DNA from 3 places in the Pseudocitrobacter corydidari genome. Region 3 is predicted to be linked to each of the others. Evidence: predicted binding sites of a transcription regulator. Region 3 holds the regulator's gene; each other region holds the start of a gene.

Region 1 (7,388 bases), 1.3 Mb from region 3:
CAGCGGATGTTCGGCAATCTGCTCCATATTTTTGAAGCCGATAAAGCCGGTATCCTCTTTGATCAGATGATCGAAACGTGGCGAAACTTCATTGGCGATGAAGAAGCCGATGGTTTTGAACACCACCCCACCCCAGCCGGTATCATACGCCTTGGCGCACATCTCATAGCAGTTGCCGACCGGTGAAGAGGAGAGGCAGAACGGGTTAGGAAATTTAACGCCGCAAAAGGTAACAGAAAGATCTTTCGTTAACATGAGCACGCTCCCTCTAAATAGTGGTGAATGGACTGCGCGGCTTCCTTCCCGGTTTTCACCGCATAAACCACCGTTTTGTCTCCCTGAACAATATCGCCCGCAGCAAAAAGCGTCGGGTCCGATGTCTGATAATCTGTAGTTTCCACCGTATTGCGCTGCACGTTCAGATGATTAAAGGCGGTAAACTGCGCATGCTGGCCGACGGCGAGAATGATTTTCTCGGCGTGCAGTTTCATTTCGCCCGGTAAGCTAACGTGCTGGAAGGTGACCGAATGACCTGCAACGCTAATCGGTGTGAACCCATCGATAATGGAAACACCCAGTGCCTGAGCGCTGGTAAACTCTTTTACGCTTGCCGGGAATTCGTCCAGCGTTTCACGCGCGACGCAGGTGACAGAAGGGCAGCCCAGCATTTTCAGCGTGGTGGCAACGTCCATGGCGACGTCACCGCCACCGATAATCAACGCGCTTTGAGGAATAGCAATTTCACCGTTCGCGCGGCTGGCGCGTTGTAAAAAGTCGACGGCGATTTCGACATCTTCGGCATCATCAAAGAGGGAGAGTGAGGCCCCCTGAGACAAGCCAACGGTCAGCAGAACCGCGCGGTGCTGGGCTTTCAGTTGTTCCAGCGTCAGCGTTTTACCCACTTCGCTGTTGCATTGGATGGTTACGCCCATCTCTGCGATGCGTTGAATTTCGTTATCCAGTACGGCCTGCGATAAACGGAATTCAGGAATACCGTGGCGCAACCAGCCGCCGGCCTGCGGCTCTTTTTCGAAGAGCGTGACGTCGTAGCCCAGGTTAGTGAGCGTGACGCTCGCCTGTAAGCCCGCCGGGCCTGCCCCGACAATCGCCACTTTACCGAGCGTTTTGCTGCCCGGTTGATAAACCTGCATACCCGTTTGCTGCTCAAAGTCGGTTACGAAGCGTTGCAGGCGGGCGATGTCGATTGGTTTATCGATCCCCGAGCGCGAACATTCCGCCTGGCATAATTTCTCCGTTGGGCAAACGCGTGCGCATACGGCACCCAGCGCATTATTTTCGCGAATAGTTTCGGCTGCGCCTTTAAAATTACGGAAATAGATGGAGCGGATAAATTTACCCGGGTCCGTTTGGGCTGGACACCCCTGGCTGCAAGGCGCATCGTGGCATAACAAACAACGCGAAGCCTCCTTTATCGCCAGCAATGGCGTAAAGGCCGGAATTAGCTCATCCAGATAATCTTGTTGCGACATATAATCTTCCTTAATGATTAGGTAAATTAAAGCGAACGCAAAGAACGTAATAAAGATAGAAATAACCTGTTAGCAAGGCTATGCCTGGGGATGAGCGTATTCTGTGAATCTATTCACAGATGGCAGGAAATAATACGTACACGGGTAAAATTAGCAGCAATTACTACTATGCGAATAGAAATAATTATCAAAATGATAATGTCTTATTTTTTATTTATTACCGTGCTTATTTTATCTAAACCGTTTATGAAGTAATTCATCCAGATGAAATATATCGACTGGTTAATGCGTAATTTAAGTGACATTAAATCGCGTATACGCTTTTAATGCGTAACATTCTACACATTACGGCTTTTGCAATTTCAACAATTGCTCCGGCGTGACTGCCGGATACCCCTGCGCATCTTCCGGCACTTCATGCTGTGTCGGAATCGGAATGAGCGGACCTAAAAAGCGCGGTTCACGTTTAAAGACATACAGGTCAGCCAGCGCGCCAAACCGCGCGCCAAATTCGCGCAGGCGAACGTTCCACATATCTTTTGGCGATGGCACAGCGTAGCACTGAGCCTGAATGCCCATATGCAGCGCGATAAACAGCGCGCGTTCGCAGTGGAAGCGTTGGGTGATGATAATAAAATCGTTGGTATCAAAGACTTTACGCGTGCGGACGATGGAATCAAGCGTACGGAAACCGGCGTAGTCGAGCACGATATCCGCCGGGTCGACGCCAGCGGCAATGAAATCTTTGCGCATGGTCATCGGCTCGTTATAGCTTTGCAGCGCGTTATCGCCGCTTAGCAGCAGATAGTTCACCTTGCCGCTGTTATAAGCATTAAGCGCGCCCTGAATGCGATAACGGTAATACTGGTTAATCACGCCTTTGCGGTAATACTTGGCGGTGCCTAACACTACGCCGACCTGGCGGTAAGGGAGATCCTGCAGATCGTCGTAGATATACGGCGCGGTTTTCCAGCTCATCCAGCGATCGAGACCTAACACGGTCAACAGCAGCAGGCCGAGCAGGACTAACAGGCTGTAAAACACGCGCTTCAACATAAAAGGCTCAATGATGGTGAAAAGGAGTCTTCAGGCTACTTTACCCGTCGCTTAAGAGCAAGAATCTGCGCGTTAATTGCAGGGAAATTCGCCAGTTGCGGGCTTTCGCCCGCACTGAAAGATTAACCGAGAAGGACGCGGTCGATGTTCTGGCAGCCTAACGCTTTCAGCGTCGCTACCGTCGCATCCCACTGGATGAGCGGCGCATCGGCGCGTTCGGCAAGCATCGCGCGGGTAATGGCGGGATAATCATAGCCATGCAGGCTTAACAGATTCAGCGCGCCCTGTAATGGCGGTAGAGTTGGGTTGAAGGCAGCATTTTCAGCGTAGCTGCCGCTAAAAATCGTGCCGTCGGCCAGTTCCAGCGCCACGCCGGAGGGCGACTTGCTGTAGGGCGTATGACTTCTGTTCGCCGCTTTAATGGCCGCCTGAGTTAACGCATCGCCTTGCAGCGGGTAACCGTGGTCCTGCTCATCCATCAGCAGCGTTTTGATGTCGAGATCTTTCGGCCCGAACGCATCCGGCAAATAATCTTTCAGCGTATGGGGCGCACGGCCCGGCAGGTTGATGCGCAGCGCCAGCCCGCTGTTCAGTTCATTCATAAACTGACGGCAGTGGCCGCAAGGGGTGTAGTTGACGGTGATCGCCGCAAGGGCTTTTTCACCGCGCAGCCAGGCGTGGCTGATAGCGCTTTGTTCGGCATGGACGGTTTGCTGCATGGTCGCGCCCAAAAATTCCATATTGCCGCCGAAGTACCAGGTTCCGCTTACGCCGCGCGCAATGGCGCCAACGTTGAAGTGGGAAAGGTCGGCGCGCGCGCAGGCGGCAGCCAGCGGCAGAAGCGCGAAAGCCAGCGCGTCTTCGTCCAGTCCTGTCGCGCTACGCAGCGATGAGACCTGCCCGGCGCTCAGCATCGCGGAGAAGTGCGCATCAGCCAGCACGGGGGCGATGGCTGTTTGCAGGTCCGCAGGCAGTTGCGAAAAAGCAGATTGAAAACGTGGATGCATGGCGTTGCCTCGTAACAGTGTAAGGGTAAACAGTGTACGTGCCGGTTACGCTTTTATTAGTGATCTAAATCTCATTATTTATGCAACGTATGCAAACGTTATGCAAAATGTGTGACCTGTCGCATTTTAGCCGACAACAGAGAGAATTATCGGGAACAGGAACGGGGCGACCAGCGAGGTAATGATCCCGCACAGCACCAGCGCCAGCGAACTGAATGCGCCTTCCTGATAATCGACTTCCGCGCAGCGAGCGGTACCGAGGGCGTGAGAAGCCGTCCCCATCGCCAGGCCACGCGCGGCTTTGGTATTAATGCGCATCAGGTTCAGCAGAGTATGGCCAAATACCGCGCCCAGAATCCCAACGAAAATCACGCAGACGGCGCTAATGGCTGGAATACCGCCAATGCTGCCGCCGACGGCCATCGCGATCGGCGTCGTGACCGATTTCGGTAAAATAGACGCGGCAATTTCGGGGGATGCGCCCATCATCAGCGCCACCGAAGTACCGGTAACCATCGCCACTACGCTGCCGAAAAAGCAGATAGTGATAATCGATTTCCAGCGCGCGCGGATTTGGTGCAGCTGTTCATACAGCGGAAAGGCGAGGGCCACGACCGCCGGTTGCAGCAGATCGTTCAGGACTTTGCTGCCCTGGAAATAGTGATCGTAAGGAATGCCGGTCAGCAGCAGGATGGGAATAATCACCACCATCGCCACTAACAGCGGATTGAGAAGCGGGAATTTGACCCGTGCGGCCAGCCAGCGTGCGGCAAAAAAGACCGCCAGCGTCAGCGGCAACGACCACCAGATATAGTGCATCATTCGTCAGTTCCTTTTTGACCAACTACTTTGCGTTCACCATGGATAATGTGCGAACTCCAGCTCACCACCAGGAAGACGACGAGCGTACTGACCGCGCAGGAGACGACGATAGGGCCGAACTGGGCGCTGAGCAGGTCGTAATATTGCATCACGCCAACGCCGATAGGCACGAACAGCAGCGCCATATAGCGGATGAGAATGTAGCAGCCCGGCAAAACCCACTTCGACGGCAGGATTTGCAGCGCCAGTAAAACGAACATAATCAGCATCCCGATAATACTGCCGGGGATGGTGATCGGTAGCAGCGAGGCGATAAAAATTCCCGCATACAAACAGGCATATATCAGGACGAAAGCACGCAGGTATTGCCAGATAATATTCAGCGATTTGCTCATGTTGGTTACCCTTGATGGAACGCATTCATCATACAATTAAAGCCAGAAATGTGCTACTGATCACATCATGAATTGTGAGCATACCTGACATAGACAAGCGGAACATCAGGCATCTGACTGAAGCGGATGCGATAAATGATAAAGAAAGCGACTCAGCGCCTGCGAGGGCTGATCGTTTTTTCTCCAGAATACGCCGACGCTGCCTTTCTGCTCAATCTTCGGCAACGCCAGAATCGTGAGCTGCCCTTGTTGGGCGTAGCGTTCTGCCAGCCGCAAAGAAAGAATAGAAATCATATCGCTGCTTTGCAGCAGGTTCACGCTGACGTTCATTGAGGCGGATTCAATGGTGTTTTCCGGCAGCATCACGCCGTTATCAACAAGGGCGTTATCAATACTCTGGCGGATCGGCGTGCCGGTGGGCCAGACTATCCAGCGCCAGGGTTCCAGATCCTTCCAGCTCAATCGGTCGTAAGCCGCGAGAGGGTGATCGGTGCGGGCAACAAAGCAAACGGGTTCCGTATACAGCACCTGATAATTCAACGGCAGCTCCAGCGCGCGCCCGCCGATACGTCCGACCACCACATCCACCACGCCTGACTGCAAATCATGCAGCAGCGGCGTCATTACCTTTTCTTCGATGTTCAGATGCAGAGAAGGCATCTCTTTGAGTAGCGGAAAAATCGCCTGCGAGACGCAATCGGTCGCCACTGGCGAGCAGCCGATTTTCAGGCTGCCGACCAGGCCGCCCTGTTTGAAACGTTCCATCTCAAACTGCGAACGTTCGAGATCGTTAATTAAGCGTTGCGCGTGCGCAAGCAATAGCTTTCCCCCTTCAGAAGGGCGTAAGCCTTTGCTGTGACGCTCGAAAAGTGTGATCCCGACCTCTTCTTCGAACTGTGTCAGCCACTTGGAAAGGGCCGGTTGCGTGATGTGCATCTTTTTCGCCACCTGGGTCAGATTGCACTGCTCGCCCAGCGCGACCAGCATTTGCAGGTGATGAAGCTTCAGTTTTTGCGTCCAGTTTGCCATCAGCAATAACCTCCAGGTTATGACGCTGCACGGAAAGCCATTGTACAACTCATTTCAATTACCACAAAATTGCTACATACAAACAACAAATACAACATCTACCCTACACACCTGAGGCATGGCTTATGACTCAACGACGTGAACTACAAGCTCTGATTGATGCAGCCCCCATCGGCGCGCTCCAGTGGCGTGTCATTATCTGCTGTTTTCTGGTGGTGATGATGGATGGATTCGACACGGCGGCGATCGGGTTTATTGCTCCCGATATCCGCGCACACTGGCAACTGACGGCAGCAGAACTGGCCCCACTATTTGGCGCTGGCCTGCTCGGTCTCACCGCCGGGGCGCTGCTTTGCGGGCCACTTTCCGATCGCTTTGGCCGTAAACGCGTCATTGAATGGTGCGTGGCGTTTTTCGGCATCCTCAGCCTGCTCTCCGCTTTTTCGCCAGACCTGCAAACGCTGGTGATCCTGCGCTTCTTAACCGGGCTGGGCTTAGGCGGCGCAATGCCCAATACCATCACCATGACCTCCGAATACCTGCCAGCTCGTCGTCGCGGCGCGCTGGTGACCCTGATGTTCTGCGGCTTCACGCTCGGCTCCGCCTTTGGCGGGATTGTCAGTGCGCAGTTAGTGGGCATGATCGGCTGGGCGGGTATTCTGGTACTTGGCGGCGTCCTGCCGATGATCCTGTTCTTCTACTTACTGGTTGCACTGCCGGAATCTCCCCGCTGGATGGTGCGTCGTCAGCGGCCTCAGGCGCACATCGCAAGGCTGGTCAGTGAGATGACCCAGGAGCGCCATGACGACACCATCTTCTGGCTCGATGAACCTACGTCGGTACACAAAGGCAGCATTGGCCAGCTTTTCGCCGGACGCCAGCTCGCTATCACGCTGATGCTGTGGGTGGTGTTCTTTATGAGCCTGCTGATTATCTATCTGCTCTCAAGCTGGATGCCGACGCTGCTTAATCATCGTGGCATCGACCTGCAACACGCGTCATGGGTGACGGCGGCGTTCCAGATTGGCGGCACAATGGGCGCGATTCTGCTCGGCGTATTAATGGACAAATTCAACCCCTTCCGGGTGCTGGCGGTGAGCTACGCGCTGGGCGCGGTGTGCATCGTGATGATTGGCCTGAGTGAAAACGGCCTCTGGCTGATGGCGCTGGCGATTTTCGGCACGGGGATTGGTATCAGCGGCTCGCAGGTTGGGCTGAACGCCTTAACCGCCATGCTCTACCCAACCCAAAGCCGCGCGACGGGCGTGAGCTGGGCAAACGCGATTGGTCGCTGCGGCGCGATTGTCGGCTCGGTTTCCGGCGGGGTAATGATGGCGCTGAATTTCTCTTTCGACACTCTGTTTTACGTGATTGCCGTCCCGGCAGCCATCAGCGCCATCATGTTGACGCTGCTTACCCTGGCTGTTCGCCGGACGACAAGAGTACCCAACCCGCTGCCTGCTACAGGTGTGGTGAATAAATAAGGAGAATAACAATGAGCCAGATGAATCCGGACGTCAAAAATGAACGGCAACAATACTATCAGCACATTTCCGGGCAGAACCTGACCCCGCTGTGGGAATCGCTGC
Region 2 (7,388 bases), 630 kb from region 3:
GACGATTACTGTGCTCAAAGATACGGTTAGCCAGATTTTCGAACTGCTCGCTCAGGCGCTGCTCGCTGTTGATCATCTGGCGAATTTTGTCTTCCGCATGATGCTGCGTGGCTTCCAGCCGCGTGGTTACTTCACGCAAGTCTGCTTCCAGCGAGGTATTGATTTCACGCAGGCTGCGCAGTTCATTATTCAGCAGCTCGCACTCCTCGCGCCAGTGCGCGTTCTGCGCCAGCTGTTGCTTCGCAGCGCTCAGTTCGCCGTAGATATCACGCTCTTCGGCCAGTTGTTCCGCCCGCTGCTGCGCGACGCGATAGCTCGCGGCCAGCCAACCCAGCGCAACGCCCGCCAGTGCAACCAGAAAATAAATAAGAATGGCGATATCCACAATGCCCCCTGCATGAACGACTTACGGCAAAAATAGAATTGTGCTGTATAGATGTCCAGTTGGAAAGGTTTTTCCTGCGAGGAGGTACGCAAAAAGAAAAAGGCCGAACGTGTCGGCCTTTAAGAAGAGAAGAAGGTTTACAGCAGGCGGCGGGCCGCTTCCACAACGATTTTCACCGCGTGGCTTTCGGTTTGTTTCATCGTCTCAGCGTTCGGGATCTCCTGCTGAGTACGGTTCACAATTACGCCCGCAACCATCCCTGCGCGCAGCCCCTGGCTGGAACACATGGTCAGCAGCGTCGCGGATTCCATCTCGTAGTTCATTACGCCCATCGACTGCCACTCTTCCATGGAGCCTTTAAAGCGGCTAACCACGCGGCCAGAGAAGGTATCGTAGCGTTCCTGACCAGGATAGAAGGTGTCGGAAGACGCGGTTACGCCAACGTGCGTGGTCGCACCAATCTCTTTAGCCGCCGCAACCAGCGCGGTGGTGCAGTCGAAATCAGCAACCGCCGGATATTCCATCGGTGCAAAGTGCAGGCTCGCGCCGTCCAGACGAACGGATGCGGTGGTGACCAGCACGTCGCCTACATTGATATGCGGCTGAATCGCCCCGGTAGTACCGACGCGCAGGAAAGTGCGGATACCCAGCTGCGCCAGCTCTTCAACGGCAATAGAAGTAGACGGGCCGCCGATACCGGTAGAGCACACAATCACCGGCTTGCCATCAAGCTCAGCACGCCAGGAGGTAAATTCGCGATGGGATGCCAGTTTGACCGGCTTTTCCATCAGCGCGGCGATCTTTTCCACACGCTCCGGATCGCCAGGGACGATAGCGAGCGTAGCCCCTTGTAAATCGTTTTTGGTGAGGCCGAGATGAAAAACATCAGACTTAGACATAGAAAACTCCTCTGTGGATCGGTTTTGTCAGAAGAAGCAAAAAGCCACTTTACAGAAGACGAAGACAACATTTCGTGACCACCGTCACCAGGAACCAAAAATATTGCATAATATTCCACGTAAAAAGTGATTCACATCACATTAACAAGTTATATCTTCCGTTGTTGCACAAAAATCGCCCGTCTTCAGGCACTGTGATTTGTCTATATTAAAAAGCATTACAGAAGCGCTAAAAGCTCACTTAAAGGTACGGAGAATGCCATGACCACCAACAACCAATCTGGATTTGCACCTGCCGCATCCCCTCACGCAACGACCGCTGTTCGCACATCAGAGGCCGAAATTACCGCTGGCGAAACATCGATCCCCTCTCAGGGCGATCAGCTACCCGCGTATCACGCACGCCCAAAACAGAGCGATGGCCCTCTTCCGGTGGTAATCGTAGTGCAGGAGATTTTTGGCGTCCATGAACACATTCGCGATGTTTGTCGCCGCCTGGCCTTAGAAGGCTATCTGGCCATCGCGCCAGAGCTCTATTTCCGTCAGGGCGATCCGAACGACTATGCCGATATCCCGACCCTCTTTAATAACCTGGTCACGAAAGTACCTGATGCACAGGTGCTGGCCGATCTTGACCACGTTGCCAACTGGGCATCACGCAATGGTGGGGATGCCAGTCGCCTGATGATCACCGGCTTCTGCTGGGGTGGCCGCATCGCCTGGCTGTATGCTGCACATAACCCGCAGTTAAAAGCCGCCGTCGCATGGTATGGAAAATTGCTGGGCGATAAGTCACTGAATTCACCGAAACATCCTGTCGATATCGCCGTCGATCTCAATGCACCGGTACTGGGTTTATACGGTGGTCAGGACACCGGTATCCCGGTTGATACCGTAGAAACCATGCGCCAGGCACTGCGCGCCGCCAATGCCAAAGCGGATATTATTGTTTATCCGGATGCCGGGCATGCGTTCAATGCGGATTATCGTCCAAGCTATCATGAAGAATCAGCGAAAGATGGCTGGCAGCGCATGCTGGCGTGGTTTGCGCAGCATGGCGGGAAGAAATAAACATTTTGCCCGGTAATGCGTTCGCTTACCGGGCCTCTACCTTTACCCCTGGCGCAAATTCTGCGCCGCCTGCACCATGTTCGCCAGCGCCGCGCGGGTCTCTGGCCAGCCACGGGTTTTCAGGCCGCAGTCCGGGTTGACCCACAGGCGTTCAGCCGGGATGCGCTGTTCGGCTTTCTTCAGCAGCGCTTCAATCCATTCCACGCTCGGTACGTTTGGCGAGTGAATGTCATAGACGCCCGGGCCGATTTCGTTTGGGTAGTCAAACTCTTCAAACGATTCCAGCAACTCCATGTCGGAACGCGAGGTTTCGATGGTGATCACGTCCGCATCCAGCGCCGCAATCGAATCCATGATGTCGTTGAACTCGCAATAACACATGTGGGTGTGGATTTGCGTGTCATCTTTCGCCACAGCGGCGTTGATACGGAAAGCTTCCACGCCCCACTGGAGGTACGCGTCCCAGTCACTGCGACGCAGCGGTAAACCTTCGCGCAGCGCCGGTTCGTCAATCTGGATGATGCCAATTCCAGCGGCTTCCAGATCGGCCACTTCATCGCGCAGCGCCAGCGCAATCTGTTTGGCGATGGTTTCACGGCTGACATCTTCGCGCGGGAAGGACCAGCAGAGAATCGTCACCGGGCCGGTCAGCATCCCTTTCACCGGCTTGTCGGTCAGCGATTGCGCGAACGATGCCCACTCTACGGTGATCGGTGCCGGGCGGCTCACGTCACCAATAACAATCGGCGGTTTCACACAGCGGGAGCCGTAGCTCTGCACCCAGCCGTTTTGCGTAAAGACAAAACCGTCCAGATGTTCGCCAAAGTATTCCACCATATCGTTACGCTCCGCTTCGCCGTGGACCAGCACATCAAGCCCTAAACGTTCCTGCTCCACAATGGCCTGCTTAATCTGTTCCGCAATGCCCGTGCGGTAGTTGTTGGCATCGAGATTACCCTTTTTGAAATCCAGGCGCAGGGTGCGAATTTCCGTGGTTTGCGGGAAGGAACCAATCGTGGTGGTCGGCCAGGCGGGCAGGTTAAAACGCGCACGTTGGGCTTGTGCGCGCACGTCATACGCATTTGCACGCTGGCTATCCTGCGCGGTAATGGCCGCCAGACGTTTTGCTACCGCCGCATTATGAACGCGGGTTGAGTGACGGCGCGCCTGGATTGGGGCGCTCCACGCTGCCAGCGCAGACGTATTACCGCTATTGAGCGCATCGCGCAGCAGCGCCAGTTCTTCACATTTTTGCGAAGCGAAGGCAAACCAGCTTTTCACTTCTGCATCAAGACGCGTTTCCACGCTCAGATCGATTGGGCTGTGCAGTAATGAGCAGGACGAAGCCACCCACAGCGAGCGTTTACCGACGATCTCGCGAATTTGTGCATATTTTTCCGTAAGATCGGCGCGCCAGACGTTACGTCCGTTAATCAACCCGGCGGAGAGCAGCCAGTCGGCAGGCAAGCGCTTATGCAGTTCGGCAACATCATCTTTGCCATGAACCAGGTCAACATGCAGGCCCTGAATCGGCAGAGCAGTAATGGTATTCAGATTAGGCGTGACACCTTCAAAATAGGTGGTCAGCAGCAATTTCACCTGCCCCTGAAGAGCGTCATAGGCAGCTTGATAAGCTTCCCGCCACGCCTGCGGCAGCTCCAGCACCAGCGCCGGTTCATCAATTTGTACCCACTCAATACCGCGTTTTGCCAGCTCACTCAGCACCTGCTGATACACCGGCAGAATGTCTTTGAGCAGGTTCAGACGGTCAAATGCCTCGCCTTTGACTTTACCCAACCACAGCCAGGTCACCGGCCCCAGCAGAACGGGCTTCACTTTATGGCCCAGCGCCAGCGCTTCGTCCACTTCTTCAAGCAGTTGTGTCCAGGTTAGTTTGAACTGCTGGCCTTTCACGAACTCCGGCACCATATAGTGATAGTTGGTGTTAAACCATTTGGTCATTTCCGCTGCTGCCGCCGGTTCACCGGTAGGTGCGCGCCCACGGCCAATGCGGAACAGGGTGTCGATATCCACCGATCCATCGCTGTTCTGATGACGAGCCGGAACGTTACCCAGCATCAGGCTGGTCGTCAGAACATGGTCGTACCAGGCGAAATCGCCCACCGGCAGCAGGTCGATACCGGCCTGTTTTTGTTGATCCCAGTGACGCGCGCGTAGCTCGCGCCCAACCGACAGCAGCGCTTCCTGAGTCGAGTTCCCCGCCCAGTAACTTTCTTGCGCTTTTTTCAGCTCGCGACGCAGGCCAACGCGAGGGAAACCGAGGGTGTGATTAAGAATTGTCATGGTAAGCCCCTTATGGATTTTTCATGTTTTAGACGTCCAGATGTTTACACATCCATAATTGGCGGTTACTGTATATTCCTCAAGCGCAAATTGTTCATGCCGAAGTGAAGGACTTTCATGATCGAAGTTAAACATCTGAAGACGCTACAAGCGTTGCGGAACTGCGGGTCGCTCGCCGCTGCGGCGGCCACGCTGCATCAGACCCAATCCGCCCTTTCCCACCAGTTCAGCGATCTGGAACAGCGCCTTGGCTTTCGGCTATTTATACGCAAGAGTCAGCCGCTGCGCTTTACGCCGCAGGGCGAGATCCTGCTCCAGTTGGCAAACCAGGTACTGCCGCAAATCAGTCAGGCGCTTCAGGCCTGCAACGAGCCGCAGCAGACGCGTCTGCGCATCGCCATTGAGTGTCATAGCTGCATTCAATGGCTGACGCCTGCACTGGAAAACTTCCATAAAAACTGGCCGCAGGTCGAGATGGATTTTAAATCCGGCGTCACCTTTGACCCGCAACCCGCGCTGCAGCAGGGCGAGCTGGATCTGGTCATGACCTCCGATATTCTGCCGCGCAGCGGGCTGCATTATTCGCCGATGTTTGATTATGAGGTGCGTCTGGTTATCGCGCCTGACCATCCGCTGGCAGCAAAAACGCGCATTACGCCGGAAGATCTCGCCAGCGAAACGCTGCTGATTTATCCGGTGCAGCGCTCGCGTCTGGATATCTGGCGTCACTTCCTGCAACCGGCGGGCATCAGCCCATCGCTGAAAAGCGTCGATAACACGTTATTGTTGATTCAGATGGTTGCCGCCCGCATGGGGATTGCTGCGCTGCCGCATTGGGTGGTGGAGAGTTTCGAACGCCAGGGTCTGGTGGTCACCAAAACCCTGGGTGAAGGCTTGTGGAGCCGACTGTACGCCGCCGTGCGCGATGGCGAGCAGCGTCAGCCGGTCACGGAGGCGTTTATTCGTTCAGCGCGGAACCACGCGTGCGATCATCTTCCGTTCGTGAAGAGCGCGGAGCGACCCACTTTCGATGTACCCACAGCGACGCCAGGATCACCAGCGCGCCTGTAATGAATGTCGGCCAGTGCGGCTGTTGATGCCAGATAGCCAGGTTAACCAGCAGCCCCGCCGGCACGTGCATGTTGTTCATGATGCCCAGCGTTCCGGCATCCACCTGGGTCGCGCCGTAGTTCCACATGAAGTAGCCAATCCCGGAAGCCACCACGCCAAGAAAGACCAGAATGCTCCATTGCAGCGTGGTCTCCGGCATCTTCTGAGCGTTGCCCAGCAGCGACCACGCCACAATCGCCACCAGGAACGCGCCGAGATAGAACCACGCAAAGGCGTTATGCTGCGGCATCGGGCGGGTTTCCATCAGACGTTTGTAGCCCACCATGCCAATCGCAAAGGTGATATTAGAGAGCTGCACCAGCAGCAGGCCGGTCCAGAAATGGTCCGTCACCTGATCGTAACGGATAATCCCGGCGCCAATCACCGCCAGCAAGGCGCTGAATGCATAGCCCCAGCGCAGGCGACGCTTGCTCATCAGGTCATAAATCAGTGTGATATAGAGCGGCGTCAGCACGGTGAACAGCAACAGTTCGGACACCGTCAGGTAGAGATACGCGCGGAAGCTCAGCATATACATCACGCCAAGCTGCATCGCACCCACCAGCATATACAAGCCGACCGTTTTCAGGCTGTTGCCACGGGTACGCAGAAACGGCAGGTATACGAGTGCTGCCAGGCCAACGCGCACCAGTACGGCAAAATAGCTGTCGACGTGACCGGCAAGGTACTCACCGTAAAAGCTAAAAGAGAAGGCCCACAGAATAGTGGTGATAATGAGTAGCGCCACAATGAATGTCTCTCAGGAAGATGAACACGCATTGTAGCGAAGAGAACGGTTGACAACTGAGCAATAAATACTCAGTCGTCATTTTTTAATCAAGATAGAGCTTACGCAGGTAGTGCGGCACCGCGTCATCCGCGTTTGAGCCAATCACTTCCAGTTCCGGATGCAAATCTTTCAGGCGCTGATGCGCCCCGGCCATGATGCAGCCTTTACCCGCCATCGACAGCATTTCGGCATCGTTCATGCCATCACCAAAAGCGATACAGTCTTGCAGGCTATAACCCAGTTTCTTCGCAACCGCTTCCAGCGCGTGGCCTTTGGAGACGCCGCCCGCCATTACTTCCAGGCAGGTCAGCGTGGAGAAACTGACGTTCACGCGATCGCCCCAGCGCGCGTTAATCGCCTGCTCCAGCGGCAGTAAGACCTCATGGTTACTGCTGGTGAAGAAGACTTTGCTGACGCCCTCCGGCTCCAGCAGGCCTGGCTCAAAAAGCTGGTAGTTGAACACCGCTTCTTTGAAAAAACGCATCTCTTCCGGGCGATGGCGGTTCATAAACCACTCGTCGTCGCGATAAACGTTGGTGATGATATCGGGGCTGCTGTGCATTACGCCAAAGAGATCGGCGGCAATATCGCGATCGAGATTGTGAGCAAACAGCAGATTGCCGTCAGTGTCGTGCACACGCGCGCCGTTGGAAGTGATCATATAGGCCTGAATCCCGAGATTATCGCGGATCTGCCCTACGTCAATATGATGACGGCCGGTCGCAAACACAAAATGAAGCCCTTTTTGGGTCAATAATTTCAGTGTCTCTTTCGCATACGGCGTTAAGCGGTGGTCGGGAGCGAGGAGCGTGCCATCTAAATCAGATGC
Region 3 (7,388 bases):
AACGGTTCGATGAAGAACGGTTTATCCGCAACGACCACGAAATCGATCCACGAGCCCGGAATATCCACGCGCGGCAGATCGCATTCGTCGTCCACCAGTTCGTTCACCTGTGCGATGACGATACCGTCGTGGAAGGCGGCTGCTTCAACCAGCGCTGGCGTATCTTCGGTACTGGCGCCGGTGTAAAGGTTGCCTTTGCTGTCGGCTTTAAAACCGGCAATCAGCGCCACGTTCGGGGCCAGGTCAACATAGAGGCGGGAGTAGAGTTCGATGTAGGTGTGAATCGCACCGATTTCCAGCTGGCCATCTTCCAGCAGTTGCGAAATACGCAGGCTTTGCGTGCCGGAGAAAGAGAAGTCCAGCTTGTGGGCGATACCTTTCTCGAAGATGTCGAGGTGTTCGCTGCGACCGACGCTTGGCATGATCATATGCAGGTCGTGAACAATCTGCGGGTTCACTTCAGCAAGGGAACGAGACAGGAAATCTGCCTGTTTTTGGTTATTCCCTTCTAATACCACTCTGTCGCCCGGGGCGATCAGTTTTTCCAGCATTGCGACAAGGTCTGCCGTCGGTAGCACCTTGCCCTGCACCGGTACAGACGCCAGGCGGCGCTGTTTCTCAGTGCGTCGCGTGTTCCATACCCGTGCGGGTGTTTGCCCAGATAACATTATTAACCTCCTGATTCAGCGAATCATTTTGATTTGCTTAACACTGAGAAGAGTCTGAACCCTGGTGAGAAAGTCATCAATTAAGCTTAGGAAGGAATCATTAGCTTGAGAGTAATAATCACATTAAAATTTTGTGACGCAGGTCAACTCAAAAAGGAGTAAAAGAGGCTACCACCGCCCATTTTCTTAAACACAATCAAAAAGTGACGGTATAGTAGTCAGCAGATTAAAAGAGAACATCGCAACGTTATGGCCCAAATTACTCCCGCAGAGTTTGCTGTCCCGCAGGACGACTCCTCCACGTTTCGCCCAATGCCCGGCGTCAGCAACCCGCATCTGCAAACTATGCTGCCGAGGCTTATCCGCCGTCGGCTACACTTTACGCCGCACTGGCAGCGCCTCGATTTACCGGACGGCGACTTTCTGGATATCGCCTGGAGCGAAGACCCAATGCAGGCGAGGCACAAGCCGCGTCTGGTCGTATTCCACGGCCTGGAAGGCAGCCTGCACAGCCCCTATGCACACGGTCTGATTCAGGCGGCGAAGGAACGCGGCTGGCTCGGCGTGGTGATGCACTTTCGCGGCTGTAGCGGCGAACCGAATCGCCTTAACCGTATTTATCATTCCGGTGAAACAGAAGACGGCACCTGGTTTTTAAACTGGCTGAAGCAGGAACTGGGCGATGCGCCTACTGCGGCGGTCGGTTATTCGCTCGGCGGCAACATGCTCGCCTGCCTGCTGGCGAAAGAAGGCCCCACGGTTCCGCTGGATGCTGCGGTGATTGTCTCCGCGCCATTCGTGCTGGAAGCCTGTAGCTATCATATGGAAAAGGGCTTTTCGCGGGTGTACCAGCGCTATTTGCTGAACCTGTTAAAAGGCAACGCCTCGCGCAAACTGGCGGCCTATCCCGGCACGCTGCCGGTCGATTTACGCCAGCTGAAGCGCGTGCGCAAAATCCGTGAATTTGATGACCTGATTACCGCCAAAATTCACGGTTTCGCCGACGCTATCGACTATTATCGTCAATGTAGCGCCATGCCGTTGCTCAATCAGATAGCCATTCCGACGCTGATTATTCATGCGAAGGACGATCCGTTTATGGATCACCACGTTATCCCCGACGCCGACTCGCTTCCCGCCTGCGTCGAATATCAGTTAACGGAACATGGCGGCCACGTCGGCTTTATCGGCGGCACCTTCCGCCGCCCGAAAATGTGGCTGGAACAACGTATTCCCGACTGGCTGATGCCGTGGCTTGGAGGTGAAAAATGATCATTCCGTGGCAAGACATCGACGCTGAAACGCTCGATAACCTGATTGAAAGCTTTGTGTTGCGTGAAGGCACCGATTATGGTGAATATGAACGTTCACTTGCGCAAAAGGTCGCCGACGTAAAACAGCAACTACAACGCGGCGAAGCGGTACTGGTGTGGTCGGAACTTCATGAAACCGTCAACATCATGCCCCGCAGCCAGTTTCGCGGTTAATCTTACCGACTCGGGAGTTGTTCGCTATGTCTGCCAAACATCCGGTTATCGCCGTCACGGGTTCCAGCGGGGCGGGAACCACCACCACCAGCCTCGCGTTCCGCAAGATTTTCGCCCAGCTCAAACTTCGCGCCGCGGAAGTGGAAGGCGACAGCTTTCATCGCTACACGCGTCCGGAAATGGATTTAGCCATTCGTAAAGCGCGTGATATGGGCCGTCATATCAGCTACTTCGGCCCGGATGCCAACGACTTCAGCCTGCTGGAACAGACGTTCCGCGAGTACGGGCACAGCGGTACCGGACAGTCGCGAAAATATCTGCACACCTACGATGAAGCGGTGCCGTGGAATCAGGTGCCGGGAACCTTTACCCCCTGGCAACCGCTGCCTGAGCCGACCGACGTGCTGTTCTATGAAGGGCTGCACGGCGGCGTGGTCACCCCGCATCATGATGTGGCAAAGCATGTCGATTTACTGGTAGGCGTGGTGCCGATTGTAAACCTGGAGTGGATCCAAAAGATGATCCGCGACACCAGCGAGCGCGGTCACTCCCGCGAGGCGGTGATGGATTCCGTGGTGCGTTCGATGGAAGATTACATCAACTACATCACCCCGCAGTTCTCGCGCACCCATCTTAACTTCCAGCGTGTGCCAACGGTCGATACCTCCGATCCCTTCGCCGCCAAAGGCATTCCGTCGCTGGATGAGAGCTTTGTGGTGATCCACTTCCGCAATCTCGACAATATCGATTTCCCCTGGCTGCTGGCGATGCTGCAAGGCTCGTTTATCTCTCATATGAATACGCTGGTCGTTCCCGGCGGCAAGATGGGGCTGGCGATGGAATTGATCATGACGCCGCTGGTGCAGCGGTTGATGGAAGGGAAGAAGATTGGGTGAAATAGCACCTTACCCGACCTACAAAGCTTTCGTAGGTCGGATAAGGCGTAGCCGCCATCCGACATAAAGGCGACGCGGGCGTTACCCCTCCACCACCTCATAAGAATGGGTAATGTTCACCGCTTTGCCCAGCATCAGCGCCACTGAACAGTACTTCTCAGCGGACAAATCCACCGCCCGGGACACCGCCGCATCTTTCAGTTCTTTGCCGGTCACAATGAAGTGCAGATTGATGTGCGTGAACAGACGTGGCGCTTCTTCGCGGCGTTCAGAGGTCAGCTTAACTTCACAATCGGTCACGTCGTAACGGCCCTTTTGCAGGATTGACACGACGTCAATAGCGCTACAACCGCCCGCAGCCATCAGCACGACTTCCATCGGGCTTGGCGCTTTATCACCTGAGTTGCCATCCATTAGAATCTGGTGCCCGGAAGCCGACTCACCCAGGAAGGTTAACCCTTCAACCCATTTCACACGCGCTTGCATAATAGTCACTCCAGAGTTGCAAATTTATTGTCAGATTACGCGCACATAACAAATCTCGCAACGGAAGTAGACCTGGGTCATGCTGAAGCGAGACACCAGGAGACACACGGCGAAAGCTATGCTAAAACAGTCGGGATGCTACAGAGATACATAAACGTACTGCATGTATGCAGAGGACATCACATACTGGCTGCGACAATTTTTGACGGCCAACTTCCCAGGTAGAGGGAAGGACATTATTTCCACCAGTGGTAGCCTGATTTGCCGCTGGCGATAGCTTATAACAGAGGATAACCGCGCATGGTGCTTGGCAAACCGCAAACAGACCCGACACTCGAATGGTTCTTGTCTCATTGCCACATTCATAAGTACCCATCGAAGAGCACGCTGATTCACCAGGGTGAAAAAGCGGAAACGCTGTACTACATCGTTAAAGGCTCCGTGGCAGTACTCATCAAGGATGAGGAAGGCAAAGAGATGATCCTTTCCTACCTCAACCAGGGCGATTTCATCGGTGAACTGGGCCTGTTTGAAGAAGGCCAGGAACGTAGCGCCTGGGTTCGGGCGAAAACCGCCTGTGAAGTGGCTGAAATCTCCTATAAGAAATTCCGTCAGCTCATCCAGGTTAACCCGGATATCCTGATGCGTCTCTCCTCTCAGATGGCGCGCCGTCTGCAGGTTACCTCTGAGAAAGTGGGCAACCTGGCGTTCCTCGACGTTACCGGTCGTATCGCACAGACGCTGCTGAATCTGGCAAAACAGCCGGATGCCATGACCCACCCGGACGGTATGCAGATCAAAATCACCCGTCAGGAAATCGGTCAGATCGTCGGTTGCTCCCGCGAAACCGTGGGCCGCATTCTGAAGATGCTGGAAGATCAGAACCTGATCTCCGCACACGGTAAAACGATCGTCGTTTACGGCACGCGTTAATCTCGTCTGACGGCGTATTGTTCGCGCAATACGCCGTTTTTGTCTCTTATGTGGCGCAGGCTGATTTACCACCCGGAAGTCAACTATGCACTGCGGCAAACGCTGGTGTTATGTTTGCCGGTCGCCGTCGGCCTGATCCTCGGCCAGCTTCAACACGGCTTACTGTTCTCTTTAGTGCCTGCCTGCTGCAACATCGCCGGGCTGGATACTCCCCATAAACGCTTCTTCAAACGCCTGATTATCGGTGGGTCTCTGTTCGCCGGTTGCAGCCTGATTGTGCAACTGTTGCTGGCCGATGATATCCCGCTGCCGTTTATTCTTACCGGTCTGGCGATGGTGCTGGGCGTTACCGCCGAAATCAGCGCGCTGCACGGGCGATTGCTTCCGGCCTCGCTGATTGCCGCCATTTTTACCCTGAGCCTGGCGGGCAATATGCCCATCTGGGAACCGCTGCTTATCTACGCGCTCGGCACGCTATGGTACGGGCTGTTTAACTGGTTCTGGTTCTGGCTATGGCGCGAACAGCCGCTGCGCGAGTCGTTGAGCCTGCTTTACCGCCAACTGGCGGAGTACTGCGAAGCCAAATATAGCCTGCTGACGCAACATACCGACCCCAATACCGCCCTGCCGCCGTTGCTTAATCGTCAGCAGAAAGTGGTCGACCTGATTTCCCAGTGTTACCAGCAGATGCACATGCTGGCGGCCAATCAGCACAATGATTACAAGCGCCTGCTGCGCGCCTTCCAGATGGGGCTGGATTTACAGGAACACATTTCGGTGAGCCTGCACCAGCCAGAAGAGGTGCAAAAACTGGTCGAGCGCAGCCACGCCGAAGCGGTAATCCGCTGGAACGCGCAAACCGTCGCCGCGCGCCTGCGGGTAATGGCCGATGACATTCTTTATCACCGCTTCCCGACGCGCTTCAATATGGATAAGCAAATTGGCGCGCTGGAGAAAATTGCCCGCCAGCATCCCGATAACCCGGTCGGGCAGTTCTGCGCCTGGCACTTCAGCCGCATCGCCAAAGTCCTGCGCGCGCAGCGTCCGCTTTATCCGCGTAACCTGATGGCCGATAAAGAGCGCCGCCTGCCGCTGTTCCCGGCGCTGAAAAGCTATCTGTCGCTGAAATCGCCCGCCCTGCGTAATGCCGCGCGTTTAAGCGTGATGTTGAGCATCGCCAGCCTGATGGGCGCGGCGCTGCATCTGCCGAAACCCTACTGGATATTAATGACCGTCTTGCTGGTGACGCAAAACGGCTACGGCGCGACGCGTGTGCGTATCTTCCACCGAGCGGCGGGCACGCTGGCGGGGCTGGTTATCGCCGCGGTCACGCTGCACTACCATTTCCCGGAGGGATTCGCGCTGACCGCGATGCTGGTGATCACCCTGATAAGTTATCTGATCATTCGTAAAAGCTACGGCTGGGCGACCGTGGGTTTCACCATTACGGCGGTATATACCCTGCAATTGCTGACGCTCAACGGCGAGCAGTTTATCGTCGCGCGTTTCGCCGATACGATTATCGGCTGCCTGATTGCCTTTGGCGGCATGCTGTGGCTGTGGCCGCAGTGGCAAAGCGGTCTGCTGCGCAAAAATGCGCACTCTGCGCTGGAGGCGGATCAGGAAGCAATACAGTTAATTTTGAGTGACGATCCTTCCGCTGAAAAACTGGCGTATCAACGTATGCGCGTCAACCAGGCGCACAACGCCCTGTTTAACTCGCTCAATCAGGCGATGCAGGAACCGGGCTTTAATACGCACTATCTGGAAGATATGAAACTGTGGGTGACCCACAGCCAGTTCATCGTCGAGCATATCAACGCCATGACCACGCTTGCGCGCGAGCACGACACGCTCTCGCCGGAGCTGATGCAACGTTATCTGGAATCGTGTGAAGTCGCCCTGCAACGCTGTCAGCAGCGCCTGGAGTATGATGAATCGGGCAGCAGTGGGGATGTGAACATCATGGAGTCGCCGGATACGCTCTCCCACGGGCCACTCAGCACCATGGAACAGCATCTCCAGCGTATTCTGGGCCACCTCAACACCATGCACACCATTTCGTCGGTGGCATGGCGTCAGCGGCCGCGGCACGGTATCTGGCTAAACCGCCATATCAACTGACAACTTTCGCCACCGCCTGCGCAAAGCGCGTCATACCGTCATCGATCTCTTTCTCTTCCACCACCAGCGACGGCGCAAAACGCATCACGTCTGGCCCGGCGTTCAGCACCATGACACCGGCATCAGCGGCCGCGTAAAGGAATTCACGCGCGCGGCCTTTGTACGGTTCTTTCAGCTCGGCACCAATCAGCAGCCCCATTCCGCGAATATCGCTGAAAACGTCATACTTCGCGTCGATATCCTGCAAATGCTGCACAAAACGCTCGCGTTTGGCATGAACGCCATCCAGCACTTCCGGCGTATTGATAATATCGAACGCCGCGCCCGCCACGGCACAGGCCAGCGGGTTACCGCCATAGGTCGAGCCGTGGGAGCCGACGTGGAATGCGCTGGCAATCTCTTCGGTGGTGAGCATGGCGCTAATCGGGAAACCACCGCCCAAAGCTTTCGCGCTGGTGAGGATATCCGGCGTCACGCCATAGTGCATATAGGCGAACAGCGAACCGGTACGCCCCATCCCGCTCTGCACTTCATCAAACACCAACAGCGCCTGATGTTTATCGCACAGGTCACGCAGCCCCTGTAAAAATTCCGGCGTCGCGGCCAGCACGCCGCCTTCGCCCTGAACGGGTTCGACCACAATCGCGCAGGTATGGTCATCAATCACCGCTTCAACCGCGTGCAAATCGTTAAACGGCACGTGGACGATATCGGCCGGTTTTGGGCCAAAGCCATCGGAGTATTTCGGCTGGCCGCCGACGGAAACCGTAAACAGCGAGCGACCATGGAAGGCG

What was found. The regulator CRP, encoded in region 3, controls carbon source genes, mostly activating them, when cyclic AMP is high. The targets are predictions, from matches to a motif close to ATGTGANNNNNNTCACAT.
Region 1: cdd (cytidine deaminase) is a predicted target of CRP. The motif match lies at 3,611-3,628, and genes of this name have one in related genera.
Region 2: udp (uridine phosphorylase) is a predicted target of CRP. The motif match lies at 1,409-1,426, and genes of this name have one in related genera.

The regions. Positions count from the first base shown of each region.
Region 1 is NZ_CP087880.1:528,785-536,172, forward strand. Features, by position in the region: gene preA (NAD-dependent dihydropyrimidine dehydrogenase subunit PreA) at 1-255, opposite strand, end outside; gene G163CM_RS02360 (NAD(P)-dependent oxidoreductase) at 249-1,490, opposite strand; gene sanA (outer membrane permeability protein SanA) at 1,836-2,546, opposite strand; gene cdd (cytidine deaminase) at 2,669-3,553, opposite strand; gene G163CM_RS02375 (CidB/LrgB family autolysis modulator) at 3,680-4,375, opposite strand; gene G163CM_RS02380 (CidA/LrgA family protein) at 4,372-4,770, opposite strand; gene G163CM_RS02385 (LysR substrate-binding domain-containing protein) at 4,876-5,799, opposite strand; gene mhbT (3-hydroxybenzoate transporter MhbT) at 5,925-7,283, shown strand; gene gtdA (gentisate 1,2-dioxygenase) at 7,295-7,388, shown strand, end outside.
Region 2 is NZ_CP087880.1:3,638,793-3,646,180, forward strand. Features, by position in the region: gene rmuC (DNA recombination protein RmuC) at 1-385, opposite strand, end outside; gene udp (uridine phosphorylase) at 523-1,284, opposite strand; gene G163CM_RS16910 (dienelactone hydrolase family protein) at 1,546-2,355, shown strand; gene metE (5-methyltetrahydropteroyltriglutamate--homocysteine S-methyltransferase) at 2,398-4,659, opposite strand; gene metR (HTH-type transcriptional regulator MetR) at 4,777-5,730, shown strand; gene bioP (biotin transporter) at 5,618-6,517, opposite strand; gene yigL (sugar/pyridoxal phosphate phosphatase YigL) at 6,603-7,388, opposite strand, start outside.
Region 3 is NZ_CP087880.1:4,271,311-4,278,698, reverse strand. Features, by position in the region: gene mdcA (malonate decarboxylase subunit alpha) at 1-668, opposite strand, end outside; gene G163CM_RS19805 (hydrolase) at 918-1,940, shown strand; gene G163CM_RS19800 (YheU family protein) at 1,937-2,155, shown strand; gene G163CM_RS19795 (phosphoribulokinase) at 2,182-3,051, shown strand; gene G163CM_RS19790 (OsmC family protein) at 3,133-3,537, opposite strand; gene crp (cAMP-activated global transcriptional regulator CRP) at 3,838-4,470, shown strand; gene G163CM_RS19780 (YccS/YhfK family putative transporter) at 4,519-6,594, shown strand; gene argD (bifunctional acetylornithine/succinyldiaminopimelate transaminase) at 6,587-7,388, opposite strand, start outside.